DNA from 3 places in the Sorangium sp. So ce836 genome. Region 2 is predicted to be linked to each of the others. Evidence: riboswitches for the same ligand, from Rfam matches in the RefSeq annotation. Region 2 holds a riboswitch; each other region holds the start of a gene.

Region 1 (4,058 bases), 6.0 Mb from region 2:
GCGTGGTCCCCTGCTGCTCCGAGAGCGCGCGCAGCGTCCGGCACAGGGAGAGCTCGCCCTCCGGGTCGAGCCCCGCGGTCGGCTCGTCGAGCAGGAGCACGCGCGGCTGCATCGCGAGCATCCCGGCGATGCACGCGCGCTTGCGCTCGCCGAAGCTCAGCGCCTCGATCGCGCGGCCGGCGAGGTGCGCGAGCTGCACGGCCGAGAGCGCCGCCTCGGCGCGGCGCCGCGCCTCGGGCGCGGGCAGGCCCAGGTTCCGCGGGCCGAACAGGACGTCGTCGAGGAGCGTCGCGCCGAGCAGCTGGTCGTCCGGGTCCTGGAGCACGAGCGCGGCGCCCGCGGCCACGGCGTCCGAGGGCGAGCCCACGCGGCGGCCCGCGATCTCGACGCTGCCGCCGGGCGCGGGGAGGAGCCCGACGAGCGTCCGGAGCAGCGCGGTCTTGCCGGCGCCGTTGCCGCCGAGCACCGCCACGGACTCGCCCTCGGCGACGTCGAGGCGCACGTCGCGCAGCGCGGGCTCGGCGCCGCGGTAGCCGACCCTGGGGGCACGGAGGGCGATCGCGCTCATCCCGCCGCTCCGGCGGCGACGCTGAGCCCGAGGGCCGCGAGGGCGAGGGCGGCGAACGCGAGGTTCGCGGCGGGCGCGCTCGGCCGGCGGTCGGCGACGGGGAGCTCCCCCCGGTAGCCGCGGAGCTGCATGGCGACGGCGGCGTGCTCGGAGCGCTCCAGGGTCCGGAGCGCCACGACGCCCGCGACGGCGCCGGCCGAGCGCGCGGCGGCGCCCGGGCGCGCGAACCCGCCGCGGAGCGCGGCGGCGCTCCACGCGCTGTCGGCGGCGCGCTGGAGCACGCCGGCGAAGCGCCGCGCGAGCGCGAGCAGCTCGACGAGGGCCGCGGGCGCGCCGAGCCCGGCGAGCGCCGCCTCGATCTCGGCGGGCGCGGCGGCGTTCGAGAGCCACCGGAGCACCGCGGCGGCCGCGAGGACGCGCGCGGCGATGACCGCGGCGCGGCGGGCCCCGTCGCGCGCGATCGCGTCGAGCGGGAACGGCGCGCCCGCGAGGAGCGGCTCGCCCGGGGTGAGCGCGAGCGCGAGGGCCGCGGCGAGCCCTCCGAGCCACGCGGCGGGCGCGAAGGCGCGGAGGACGGCGCCCGCGCTCATGCCCTGGAGGGCGAGGGCCGCGCACGCGACGGCGAGCAGCGCGGCCGGCGTCCAGGGCGAGCGCGCGCCCGCGGCGACGCAGCACGCGGCCACGGCGGCCCCGAGGCGGAGCCGGGGATCCACGTCGCGGAGCCGCGCGGGGGGGTCAATCCGCACGGAGCCCGTCGCCGCCGGGCTTGCCGGCGGGCTGGCCGGCGCGCTCCACGAAGAGCACGCGCGAGAAGTAGCCGAGGGCGAAGCCGGAGAGGAGCCCTGCCCAGAGGAACGCGAAGAGCAGGAGGTCGCCCTCGAGGCCCGCGAACAGCGGCCCCGTGTCGTGGCGGCCGGCGTCCTCGGCGACGCGGCGGACGACGGCCTCGTCGATCCCGTCCCACGAGGCGTTGCCGCACGCGGCGAGGCAGAGCGCGGCGGCGGCCGGGAGCGCGGCGGCGAGCCGCAGCGCCGCGGCGCGCGCGCCCCCCGCGAGCGCCGGCAGCGCGCGGTGCGCGGCCCGCCGCGTCACGACGCCCCCGCGGGGAGCGGGACGACCTGGAGCCGCTCGAGGATGTCGGGCCGCCGGGCGCGCAGGAAGACGAGCGCTCCCGCGGTCATGGCGCCCTCGAGCAGGCCGAGCGGCAGCTGGGTGGGGACGAAGGCGAGGGCGACGCCGGTGAACATGGATCCCACCGACCCGTCGCCCGCGAGCCCGAGCGCGAGCTCGAGCGCCGTGGTCGCGTACGTGGCCCAGTCGGACGTCACGCCGGCCAGGAACCCCGCGACCCAGAGGCTCGCGCCGCAGCGCCGCGCGAGCCGGAAGACGAGGTATCCGGTGAACGCGCCCGCGATGCCCATCGACGCGACGTCGGCGCCGAGCGTGGTGAGCCCGCCGTGGGCGAGGAAGAGGGCCTGGATGAGGAGCGCCACCACGGTGACGAGGACGGTCATCCAGGGGCCGATGAGCACCGCGGCGAGCCCGGTGCCGCACGGGTGGGAGCAGGTCCCTGCGGTCGGCACCGGCACGGGCATGCACGAGATCGCGAAGACGGCGGCGGCGATGAGGCCGACGAACGGCTTGTAGAAGGCGTCGTTCTGGGTGCGGCGCCGGAGCAGGTGGAGGGCGACGGCGACGAAGGGCAGGGCGAGCGCGTTCCAGACCGCGCACCAGCCGAGCGGCAGGACGCCCTCCGCGAGGTGCATCGCGGCCGCGGGCCGGGGCGCGAGCAGCGTCGCGAAGAGCACGGCGGCGATGGATATAGCGCGGCCGTGAAGACCGATTTCGGCGCTCCGGGTGAAGTCCGCACCCGAACGCCACGAAGACGTGCGCAAGCTGCACCTCGTGGGGGGCTCGGGTAGGTCTCCCGGCTCATGGGTTCAGGGAGCCTTTCGGGCTCCCAGCGCCGCGTCCACCTTCCCAGGCCTCTTCAGAGGCCCAGTGGTCTTTGGAGGCGGCTCCCCACTCACGGTGGCGGTACCGCGCCGGTTTCGCACCGGCTTCCCTGTTATGCCCAGAGGGCACCCGAGGTGTGGATTGTCAGATGGATGCTCGGTAGTCCCGTTTCGCGCCCGGCGTCAAGGACGTCGCGCCGCGGCCGCGGGGCAGGCGCTCGCCTCGCGGGGCTGCCCCGAGGCGCGCGGGCGCGTTCGCGGCGGCCGTCTCGCGGCGCGCGCGGGTGCGCTCGCGGCGGCCGTCTCGCGGCGCGCGCGGGTGCGCTCGCGGCGGCTGTCTCCGCGGTCCGCGCGGGCGCGCCTCACGCCGGACCGAGCTCCGTGACGAACCGCGCGCGCGGGCTGCCGCCGCGTGCCGTCCAGCCCGCCGCGGTCCGCGGAGCGCTCCCGGCGTCCGGAGGTCCGGCGCGGCGGGGGCCCGCGCTGTCCCGCGCCCGCCCTCGCGCCATTGCGAGCGGCCGGTCCGCCGCTGCCGTGGTGTCCTGCGCGCGTGGCGCCGCCCTGTCGCGCCGACAGGCAGCGCGATGCGCGCTCGCGTCCTCCGCGCGCAACGTGGAGTCCGCGAAATTGACCGAGACGCACGCGGACAAGCTTCCTCGAAAAAGCTGCAAGCGATGTGTTTCTGTAGTTAAAGTCTCTTTACTTGCTCGTCCTGGGATCGCCGCTCGCCCCCGGGGCCCGCTCGGAGCGTGCGCCGCCCCGCGCGTGCGGCGCACGTTCCGGTGATTTTCTCGCCGCAGTGTGCTTTGTTCGTCCTGGCTCTTTACTTGTGAGCAAGTGTTCCGTGTCTGGCTCGCTTCGTCGCGGAGCCTGACGTGACGGGGCGGGCTCTCGTGCTCTCTTTTCGAGCGTGCGGCGAGCGACTCCGCCGGACGCTGCTCCCGCGCGGGTATGCCCGGCTCGAACGCGCATTCGCGGGAATCGGCGGTGTGCGCGCTGCGCCGTCTCCTGGCTGTCATCGTGCTGGGAGCAATCCGCTCATCCGCGTGCATCGGTTGCACTTTGTTATCGACAACCTGCTTCCGGGTGCCACACTCCGAGCACCGCATGCGCACCGGCGCGGTTTCCCCCCCCGGCCCGGAGCGCGTGCGGGCTATTTCGAGCACCGCAGCGGACGTTCTCCGCGCCGCTGCGGTTTCCCTGCCGCGGTCATGTCTGGCCCCCCTCCAGCATGACACGCGGTCTTTTTTTGGGTCTTCCGGCCCGCTGTTCGGAAACTCACTTTCCTGTGAACGTGGCCTGCGATTTCGCCAGGAACGCTTTCATTCCGAGCTGTTGGTCCTCGCTGCCGAAGAGCGCGGCGAAGGCCTGGGCTTCCAGCTCGTTGGCGGCGGTGAGGTCGAGGCTCTCGCCGCGCAGGATGACGCGCTTGGCGGCGGCGACGGCGAGCGGCCCGCGCGAGGCGATCTTGAGGGCGGTCTCGCGGGCGCGCGCGAGGAGCTCGGCCGCCGGGAAGACGGCGTTGACGAGGCCGA
Region 2 (4,058 bases):
GATGCACTCATAGCAGCCGGCGATCGACGCGATCGTGGCGGTCGGCGCGATCGCGACGAGCAGCGAGTTCCGCAGCCCCTCGGCGCGGATGCGGGCGCGGAGCGCCTCCCAGCGCGCTTCGTCCTGCGGCACGAGGCCCCACGCGTCGAACTGGAGCTCGCCGCGCGCCGCGCGCGTCTCGTCGAAGGCCGGGTGGCGCCCCTTCTCGGCGGCGAGGTCCGCGGACGTCGAGAGCGCGTGGTAGTACACCTCCTCGGAGATCCGCCTCGAGAGCTCCCGCGCGGCCTCCGCGTCGAAGGGCAGGCGCATCTGAAAGAACACGTCCTGCAAGCCCATGAGCCCGAGCCCCACCGGCCGCCAGCGGAGGTTCGAGCGCCTCGTCGAGGCGATGGGGTAGTAGTTGAGGTCGATGACGCGATCGAGCTGGCGGACCGCCGTCCGCACCGTGCGCGCGAGCTTGTCGAAATCGAACGCGACGGTGCCGTCCGCGCGCGCGGCCGTGTGGCGCGCGAGGTTGATCGAGCCGAGATTGCAGACGGCCGTCTCCTCCTTCGAGGTCACCTCGACGATCTCGGTGCAGAGGTTCGAGAGGTGCACGGTCCGGCCCGGCAGCGCCGTCTGGTTGCAGGCGCGGTTCGCCTTGTCCTTGAACGTCATCCAGCCGTTGCCCGTCTGCGCGAGCGTGCGCATCATCCGCGCGTAGAGCTCGCGCGCCTTCATCGTCTTCTTGGCGAGGCCCGCCCGCTCGGCCTCGGCATAACGGCGCTCGAACTCGTCGCCATAGAGATCGGGGAGATCGGGCACGTCCTTGGGATCGAACAGGCTCCATTCGCCGTCCGCCTCGACCCGCTTCATGAACAGGTCCGGGACCCAGCTCGCCAGGTTCAGGTTGTGCGTGCGCGCGGCCTCGTCTCCGGTGTTGTCGCGCAGCGCGAGGAACTCCTCGACGTCGGCGTGCCACGGCTCGAGGTAGACGCAGCAGGCGCCCTTGCGCTTGCCGCCCTGGTTCACGGCCGCGACGGACGCGTCGAGCGTCTTGAGCCACGGCACGATCCCGCTGGAGTGCCCGTTGGTGCTCTCGATGAGCGAGCCGCGCGACCGCACGCGGTGGTAGGCGAGCCCGATGCCGCCCGAGAACTTCGAGAGCATCGCGACGTCGGTGTAGCGCTGGTAGATGGTCTCGAGGTGGTCCTCCGGCGAGTCGAGCAGGAAGCAGCTCGAGAGCTGCTCGTGGCTCGTCCCGGCGTTGAACAGCGTGGGCGAGCTCGGGAGGTAGTCGAGCGACGAGAAGAGGCGATAGAGCTCGACGGCCTGCGCCGCCGTCTCGGACAGCGCGCAGGCGATCCGGAGGAAGAACTGCTGCGGCGTCTCGATGACGAGGCGCGTCTCGGGGTGCTTGAGGAGATAGCGATCGTAGAGGGTCCGCAAGCCGAAGTACTCGAGCTCATGGTCCCGCCCCGGCTCGATCGCGTCGTTCAGCTTGCGGGCGTTCTGCGCGACGAACCCGTGGAGCCGCTCGTTGATGAGGCCGAGCCGCCGCCCGACGGCGACGGACTGCGAGAAGGCGTGGATCTCCTGATTGCGGACCTCCTTGTCGATATAGGTCGCGAGCAGGCGCGCCGCGAGCTTCGCGTACTGGGGCTCATCCGCGATGAGCGACGCCGCCGTCTGGATGGAGAGCTGGTCGAGCTCGCGCGTCGTCGCGCCGTCGTAGAGGCCGCTGATCGTCTTTGTGGCGACGCGGAGCGCGTCCACGTCGGACAGGGCGAGGCAGCAGCGGCTCACCGCCCGGACGATCTTGTTGACGTCGACGGGCTCGCTCGACCCGTTGCGCTTCTTCACCCGCATCGTCGTGTGCGGGGGCGCCTCCTCGGCGCCTCCGGTCCTCGCGCTCCGCGCCCGCAACGGCGCCGCGCCGTTGCTCGTCGTCACTGTGTCGCTCAGCATGGCAATCCTCCTCGTCACGCTTCGTTCGGAGCGGTTCCAGACCGCTCGCGTCGAGACCGCGAGAGCGAAGAGGCCAGCCGATGCGCGCGAGCGCGCCGGCTCTCCAGGAGAGCCTTCGGACCGACCGCTCGCCCCCGCGGGCGAAAGGAAGACAACGCGGGAGGGGGTCGGAACCGGGACGGGCGCGAGGATAAGCGCCAGCTCGGACCCACCCGCCTCCCTCGAGGCTTCCAGGCCAAACCGGCGCAGGATGTCTCCCCAGCGCAGGATGTCGGCAGGTCTTCGGGCTCGCGAGCGCTCCGGCTCTCGCCGGCTTCCTACGGTCCACCGCTTCCCAGCCCGGAGGGCCAGTGCTCGTCGTGGAGATCGTTCTCGCTTACCGCTGCGGGGCAGCCCCGGATTCGCACCGGGTTCCCTTTTAAGCCCCGGGCCGAAGCCCGAGGCACCAACATGAGGCACTACATATTGCGGTGCGCGACTCCGGTCAAGCGATATGTTGGGGGTCCGGGCGAGCGCATGGATGTGGCGCGATCGCTGTCCAACGACGGATGCGCGCGCGACCGTCCAGGCCTGTGCTGCCTGTCCGACGCTCTTCAGAACGAGAGGGCGTGCACGGTCGAGCGAGGTTTGCGCGTCAGCGGTGCGCGACGGCGCGCAGATCGTCGAGCTAGGACACCGAACGGGTTGAAACCCGAGAAAATGAACCACAGAGGCACAGAGGGCACCGAGGGAAGAGAATTAAAAATTCCCATTTCTTCTCTCCCCTCTGTGCTCTCTGTGCCTCTGTGGTCCGAATCTCTTCATTCTCGGGCGTTTCAAGCTGATAGGTGCTCTAGGGGCAGGATGCGTTGGCGATCGCCACGGCGTCGAGATCGAAGACGCCCGTCGCGCCGGTCAAATCCGGCCGATCGGTGATTCGCACGTAGCGCGCGAAACTGAGATCGAGATCGGCGAGGTCGAAGGCGTCGCCGCCCGCGACCTCGGGGTCGGTTGGATCGAGGATGTTCGTGTCGGCGTTCGCCAGCACGGGGTGCCAGCCGGCGCAGGAGCCGTAGGGGGCCGCCGCGGCGGTGCACGGGAAGGCGATCCAGTCGACGCCGTTCTGGCTCACCTCGACGGTCGCGAGCTCGGCGAACACGGTGGTCGGGCCGGTCTCGAAGGGGTTCTCGAAGACGATGAAGTCCGGTCCTGGCCCGTCGACGATGAGGTTGCCCGAGAAGCCCAAGGTGACGGTGCCGCCGTTGCCGAGTGACACCACGTCGGTCGAGCCCCCGCAGCAACCTCCGCCCTTGGGAGGACCGAAGGCGATGTTCGGGAACCTGTCCTGCCCGTAGTTCGGGCCCGGCCCGAAGAGGTGGCTTACCACCTCGGAGGCGAACACCGTTTCCGCGCCCGTGCAGTCAACGACGCCGCCGCCGCCGCCGCCACCCGCGCCGCCGTCGCCCGCGGCACCGCCGCTGCCCACGCCGTCGCCGCCCGCGCCGCCGTCGCCCGCGGCACCGCCGCTGCCCACGCCGTGGCCGCCGTCGCCGCCGTCGCCGCCCGCGCCGCCGTCGCCGCCCGCGCCGCCGCCGCCGTCTCCGCCTGCGCCGTCGCCGCCAGATCCCCCTGCGCCGCCCGCGCCGCTCCCGGCGTCGCTCGACGACGTGGTCGCCCCGCCGCCCGAACCGGTGGCCCCGCCCTGACCGGCCGCGCCGCCGGATCCCTGCGCCGCCGTTCCCCCCATTCCCCCGGAGCCGCTCCCGGACGGCGAGCCCTCGGAGGAACAGGCGATGATCGTGAGCACCGACAGAAGCACGCTCGCGCGCGTGATACGAGACACCATGAGACCTCCGAAGGCGAGCGCGCGCCGCGCCGGGGCGAACCCGGCGCGGCGCGCGTCGGCGTGCTGATCAGTAGAACGGCGCCGACGTGCCGTACCGCGCGAGATAGATGTTGTAATCGGCGGTGTTGATGCTCCCATCTCCATTGAAGTCGGCGTGCTGGTTGTACCCGGGGTTGCCCAGCTGGGTGCTCCACGACGCCACCAGGATGTTGTAATCGGCGGTGTCCACGTCGCCGTCGTTGTCGAGATCCGCGTCCGCGATGTTCCCGAAGCCGTCGCCGTCGGT
Region 3 (4,058 bases), 4.8 Mb from region 2:
GACGAGCGAAGCGAGGAGCGCCGGAAGCAGCGTCGTTCTCATGCCGGGGAGTCTACACCGGTCCACACCGGCGCGGGCAGGGGCGGGGGGCGCTCGCCGGGCGCGCGCTCGCCGGGCGCGCGCTCGCCGGGCGCCCCCCGCCGCTCACTCCACGGCCTGCGCCTGCTCGATCGCGTCCTCGCGGCGCTCCCGGCGGTTGCACGCGAGCACCTTCTTGCGGACGCGCACCGCGTCGGGCGTGACCTCGACGAGCTCGTCGCCGTCGATCCACTCCATCGCCGTCTCGATCGTGAGCAGCCGCGGGCTGGCCAGGAGGACGTTCTCGTCCTTGCCGTGGTTGCGCACGTTCGACAGCTTCTTCTCCTTGATCACGTTGACGTCGGTGTCGTTCGGCCGGTTGTGCTCGCCGACGATCATCCCCTCGTAGACCTCGACGCCGGGGACGATGAAGAACGTCCCGCGCGGCTGGAGGTGGTGCAGCGCGTACGGGGTCGCCACGCCGGCGCGATCGGCGACGATGGCGCCGGTCGGGCGGCGCATCATCGGGCCGCCCCAGGGCGCCCAGCCGTCGAACATCGTGTTGAGCAGGCCCGTCCCGCGCGTCGCCGTCAGGAACTCGCCCCGGAAGCCGATGAGCCCGCGCGACGGCACCCGGAACTCGAGGCGGGCGCGCCCGAAGCCGGGGTTCGTCATCTTCACCATCCGGCCGCGCCGGGTGCTGAGGCGCTCGGTCACCACGCCGACGTAGGTGTCGGGCACGTCCACGACCACGAGCTCGACCGGCTCCATCACCTCGCTGTTGATCTCGCGCGTCACGACCTCGGGGTTCGAGAGCTGCATCTCGTAGCCCTCGCGCCGCATCGTCTCCACGAGGATCGCGAGCTGGAGCTCGCCGCGGCCGAGCACCACGAACGTGTCGGGCACCTCGGTCGGCTCCACCCGGATCGCGAGGTTCTTCATCGCCTCGCGCTCGAGCCGCTCCTTCAGGTGACGGCTCGTCAGGAACTTCGACTGCTTGCTCTTGCCGGCGAAGGTCGACGTGTTGACGCCGATCTTCATCTTGATCGTCGGCTCCTCGACCACGATCCGCGGCAGCGACTCGGGGGTCGCCGGGTCCGCGATCGTGTCGCCGATGGTGACCGAGTCGAGCCCCGCGATGGCGACCACCTCGCCCGCGGCGGCGCTCTCGACCGCGACCCGCTTCAGCCCCTCGTAGGCGTAGAGCATCTTCACGTAGCCGCGCGACTGCCCGCCCTCGCCGAGGAGCGCGACGTCGGCGCCGGACCGGGCGGTGCCCCGGACCACGCGGCCGACCGCGAGCCGGCCCACGTAGTCGTCGTGGGTCGTGTTGCAGACGATGACCTGGAGCGGCCCGTCGGGGTCGCCGGAGGGGCCGGGCACCCGCTCGAGGATGGTCTCGAAGAGCGGCTCCAGGTCCTTGGCTTCGTGCTCGAGCTCGCGCTTCGCCTGGCCGAGCTTCCCGATCGCGTAGAGCGTCGCGAAGTCCATCTGCCCGTCGCTCGCCTCGAGATCGCAGAAGAGGTCGAACACCTCGGAGAGCACCTCGTGGGCGCGCGCGTCGCTCCGGTCGATCTTGTTGATGACCACGATGACCGGGAAGCCGCGCTGGAGGCACTTCGAGAGCACGAACCGCGTCTGCGGCAGCGGGCCCTCGGCGGCGTCGACGAGGAGCAGCGCCCCGTCGGCCATCATCAGGGTGCGCTCGACCTCGCCGCCGAAGTCGGAGTGGCCGGGCGTGTCGACGATGTTGATCTTGACCCCGCGGTACCGGATGCTCGTGTTCTTCGCGAGGATGGTGATGCCGCGCTCCCGCTCGAGATCGTTCGAGTCCATGACGCGCTCGGCCACGACCTCGTTCTCTCGGAAGGCGCCCGCCTGGCGGAGCATGTGATCGACGAGCGTGGTCTTCCCGTGGTCGACGTGGGCGACGATGGCGATGTTGCGGAGGTCGTTACGCGGCATATACGGCGGCGGCCGTGTAGCACGCGACCCACGGAGGAGCGAGCCCATCCTCGCCAGAGCCCGAACGTTCGGCCGGCGCGCGGACGTCGCGCGGCGAGCGCTCTCGTTCAGGTGGCGCGCGCGAGGCGGGCGCATGGCGAGGGACGCGCGCGGAGCGGGCGAGGTGAGCGGGAGCGATTGACAGCCGGAGGTGCATCCTCCTAGGGTGCGCGCCGCGCTGGTGCCTGGGCGCTCGCTCAGGCTGAATAGGGAACCCGGTGAGATTCCGGGGCTGCCCCGCAGCGGTAAGCGAGAACGACCTCCACCCCACGCACTGGCCCGATGAGGGCTGGGAAGCGGTGGACAGTAGGAAGCCGGCGCGGCCGGAGCGCTCGCGAGCCCGAAGACCTGCCCGCGCCCGGCGACGGGGACACATCCGACGCCGGTTCGACCTGGGAGCCTCGAGGGAGGCGGTGAGGTCCGAGCCGGTGCAGCCCTGCGCACGTCCCGGATCCCGAGCCGCCCCCCGCGTTGCCTTTCGGTCGCCCGCGGGGGCGAGAGGTCGGTCCAGGGCATCGCGCCGTGGGCGACCTTTTCCTCCTCCCGGAGCTCGATGCGAGCGGCCCGGCGCCGCTCCGCGCGATTGCGCGAAGGAGGACATGAATGCTGCGCGAGAACGTCACGAAGGGCCACGGACACCGTCATCGACTCCATCGGATCGCCGCGCTGGCGATCTCGCTGTTCGCCGCGCCGCCAGCGCGCGCCCAGGAAGAGCCCATCGAGGTCACGGTGCACGCGGAGAAGCCGGGCAGCGAGGCCGCCTCGCGCGTCTCGGTCGGGCACCGCGAGCTCGAGCTCAGGCCGCGGCTCCGGCCGGGCGACATCCTCGAGTCGGTCCCCGGGCTCTTCGCCGTGCAGCACGCCGGCGGCGGCAAGGCGAACCAGTACTTCCTGCGCGGCTTCGACGCCGACCACGGGACCGACGTCGCGTTCTTCGTCGACGGGGTGCCCGTCAACCTGGTCAGCCACGGCCACGGGCACGGCTTCACCGACCTCTACTTCATGATCCCGGAGCTCGTGATCGGGCTCGACGGCTACAAGGGGCCCTATTACGCGAACATCGGCGATTTCGGCACGGCGGGCGCCGTCAACCTCCGCTTCGCCGAGAAGCTCGACGAGAGCACCGCGCAGCTCAGCGTGGGGCAGTACGGCATCCTGCGCGGCCTCGTGATCGCCTCGCCGGAGCTCGGCGACGAATGGCGCGCGGTGGCCGCGGCGGAGGTCTACCGGAACGACGGGCCGTTCCAGAGCCCGGAGCGGCTCAAGCGCTTCAACGTCTTCCTGAGGGCGACGCGCGACCTCGGCAGCACCGGCAAGGTCCAGGCGACGTGGATGTCCTACGGCTCGACCTGGTACGGCTCCGGCCAGATCCCGGCGCGCGCCGTGTGCGGCGAGGGGGAGCAGGGCGGTCTGAACCCGCCGCCCTCCGCCTTCGGGCAGCCGTGCATCGATCACTTCGGCGCCGTCGATCCGACCGAGGGCGGGTCGACCGCGCGGCACATGGCGTCGGTCTCCGCCTCGACCGCGTGGCGGGACGCCGACCTGAGCGCGATGGCTTACTTCCTCCGCTATCGCTTCACGCTGTACTCGAATTTCACGTTCTTCGCCGAGGATCCGGTCCACGGCGATCAGATCGAGCAGAACGACGACCGCACGGTGCTGGGCGCCGACTTCCGGTTCCGCAAGCAGATCGAGCACCGCGGGGCGAGGTTCACGACCTCGCTCGGCGCGCAGATCCGCGCCGACGCGATCGACAAGTCGCTCCACCACGACGAGGCGCGCGAGCGGCTCGAGGAGCGGGATCGGACCCACGTCGACGAGGGCCAGATCGGCGTGTACGTCGAGCAGGACGCCCGGCTCCGGCGCTGGCTCCGCCTCGTGCTCGGCGTGCGCGGGCAGTGGATCGACGTCAACGTGGACGACCTGCGCGAGGACCTCGAGGGGACGGGGAACCGGTCGAGCGGCGCGCGGGGGCAGATGCAGCTGCTCCCGAAGCTCTCGGCGATCGTCTCGCCGGCCGTCGGGCTCGATCTCTT

Evidence for each region. Region 2 has a riboswitch for cobalamin ahead of NQZ70_RS24120 (ribonucleoside-diphosphate reductase subunit alpha). Riboswitches for the same ligand answer to the same signal wherever they lie in the genome.
Region 1: it holds a riboswitch for cobalamin, as region 2 does, so the genes downstream of both, NQZ70_RS02435 (energy-coupling factor ABC transporter permease) here and NQZ70_RS24120 (ribonucleoside-diphosphate reductase subunit alpha) in region 2, are expected to answer to the same signal.
Region 3: it holds a riboswitch for cobalamin, as region 2 does, so the genes downstream of both, NQZ70_RS06995 (TonB-dependent receptor) here and NQZ70_RS24120 (ribonucleoside-diphosphate reductase subunit alpha) in region 2, are expected to answer to the same signal.

The regions. Positions count from the first base shown of each region.
Region 1 is NZ_CP102233.1:634,246-638,303, forward strand. Features, by position in the region: gene NQZ70_RS02420 (energy-coupling factor ABC transporter ATP-binding protein) at 1-568, opposite strand, end outside; gene NQZ70_RS02425 (CbiQ family ECF transporter T component) at 565-1,314, opposite strand; gene NQZ70_RS02430 (hypothetical protein) at 1,304-1,660, opposite strand; gene NQZ70_RS02435 (energy-coupling factor ABC transporter permease) at 1,657-2,334, opposite strand; cobalamin riboswitch at 2,468-2,672, opposite strand; gene NQZ70_RS02440 (enoyl-CoA hydratase/isomerase family protein) at 3,802-4,058, opposite strand, start outside.
Region 2 is NZ_CP102233.1:6,645,381-6,649,438, reverse strand. Features, by position in the region: gene NQZ70_RS24120 (ribonucleoside-diphosphate reductase subunit alpha) at 1-1,947, opposite strand, end outside; cobalamin riboswitch at 2,203-2,412, opposite strand; gene NQZ70_RS24115 (hypothetical protein) at 2,780-3,772, opposite strand; gene NQZ70_RS24110 (dockerin type I domain-containing protein) at 3,840-4,058, opposite strand, start outside.
Region 3 is NZ_CP102233.1:1,882,741-1,886,798, forward strand. Features, by position in the region: gene NQZ70_RS06985 (hypothetical protein) at 1-42, opposite strand, end outside; gene typA (translational GTPase TypA) at 145-2,031, opposite strand; cobalamin riboswitch at 2,200-2,378, shown strand; gene NQZ70_RS06995 (TonB-dependent receptor) at 2,626-4,058, shown strand, end outside.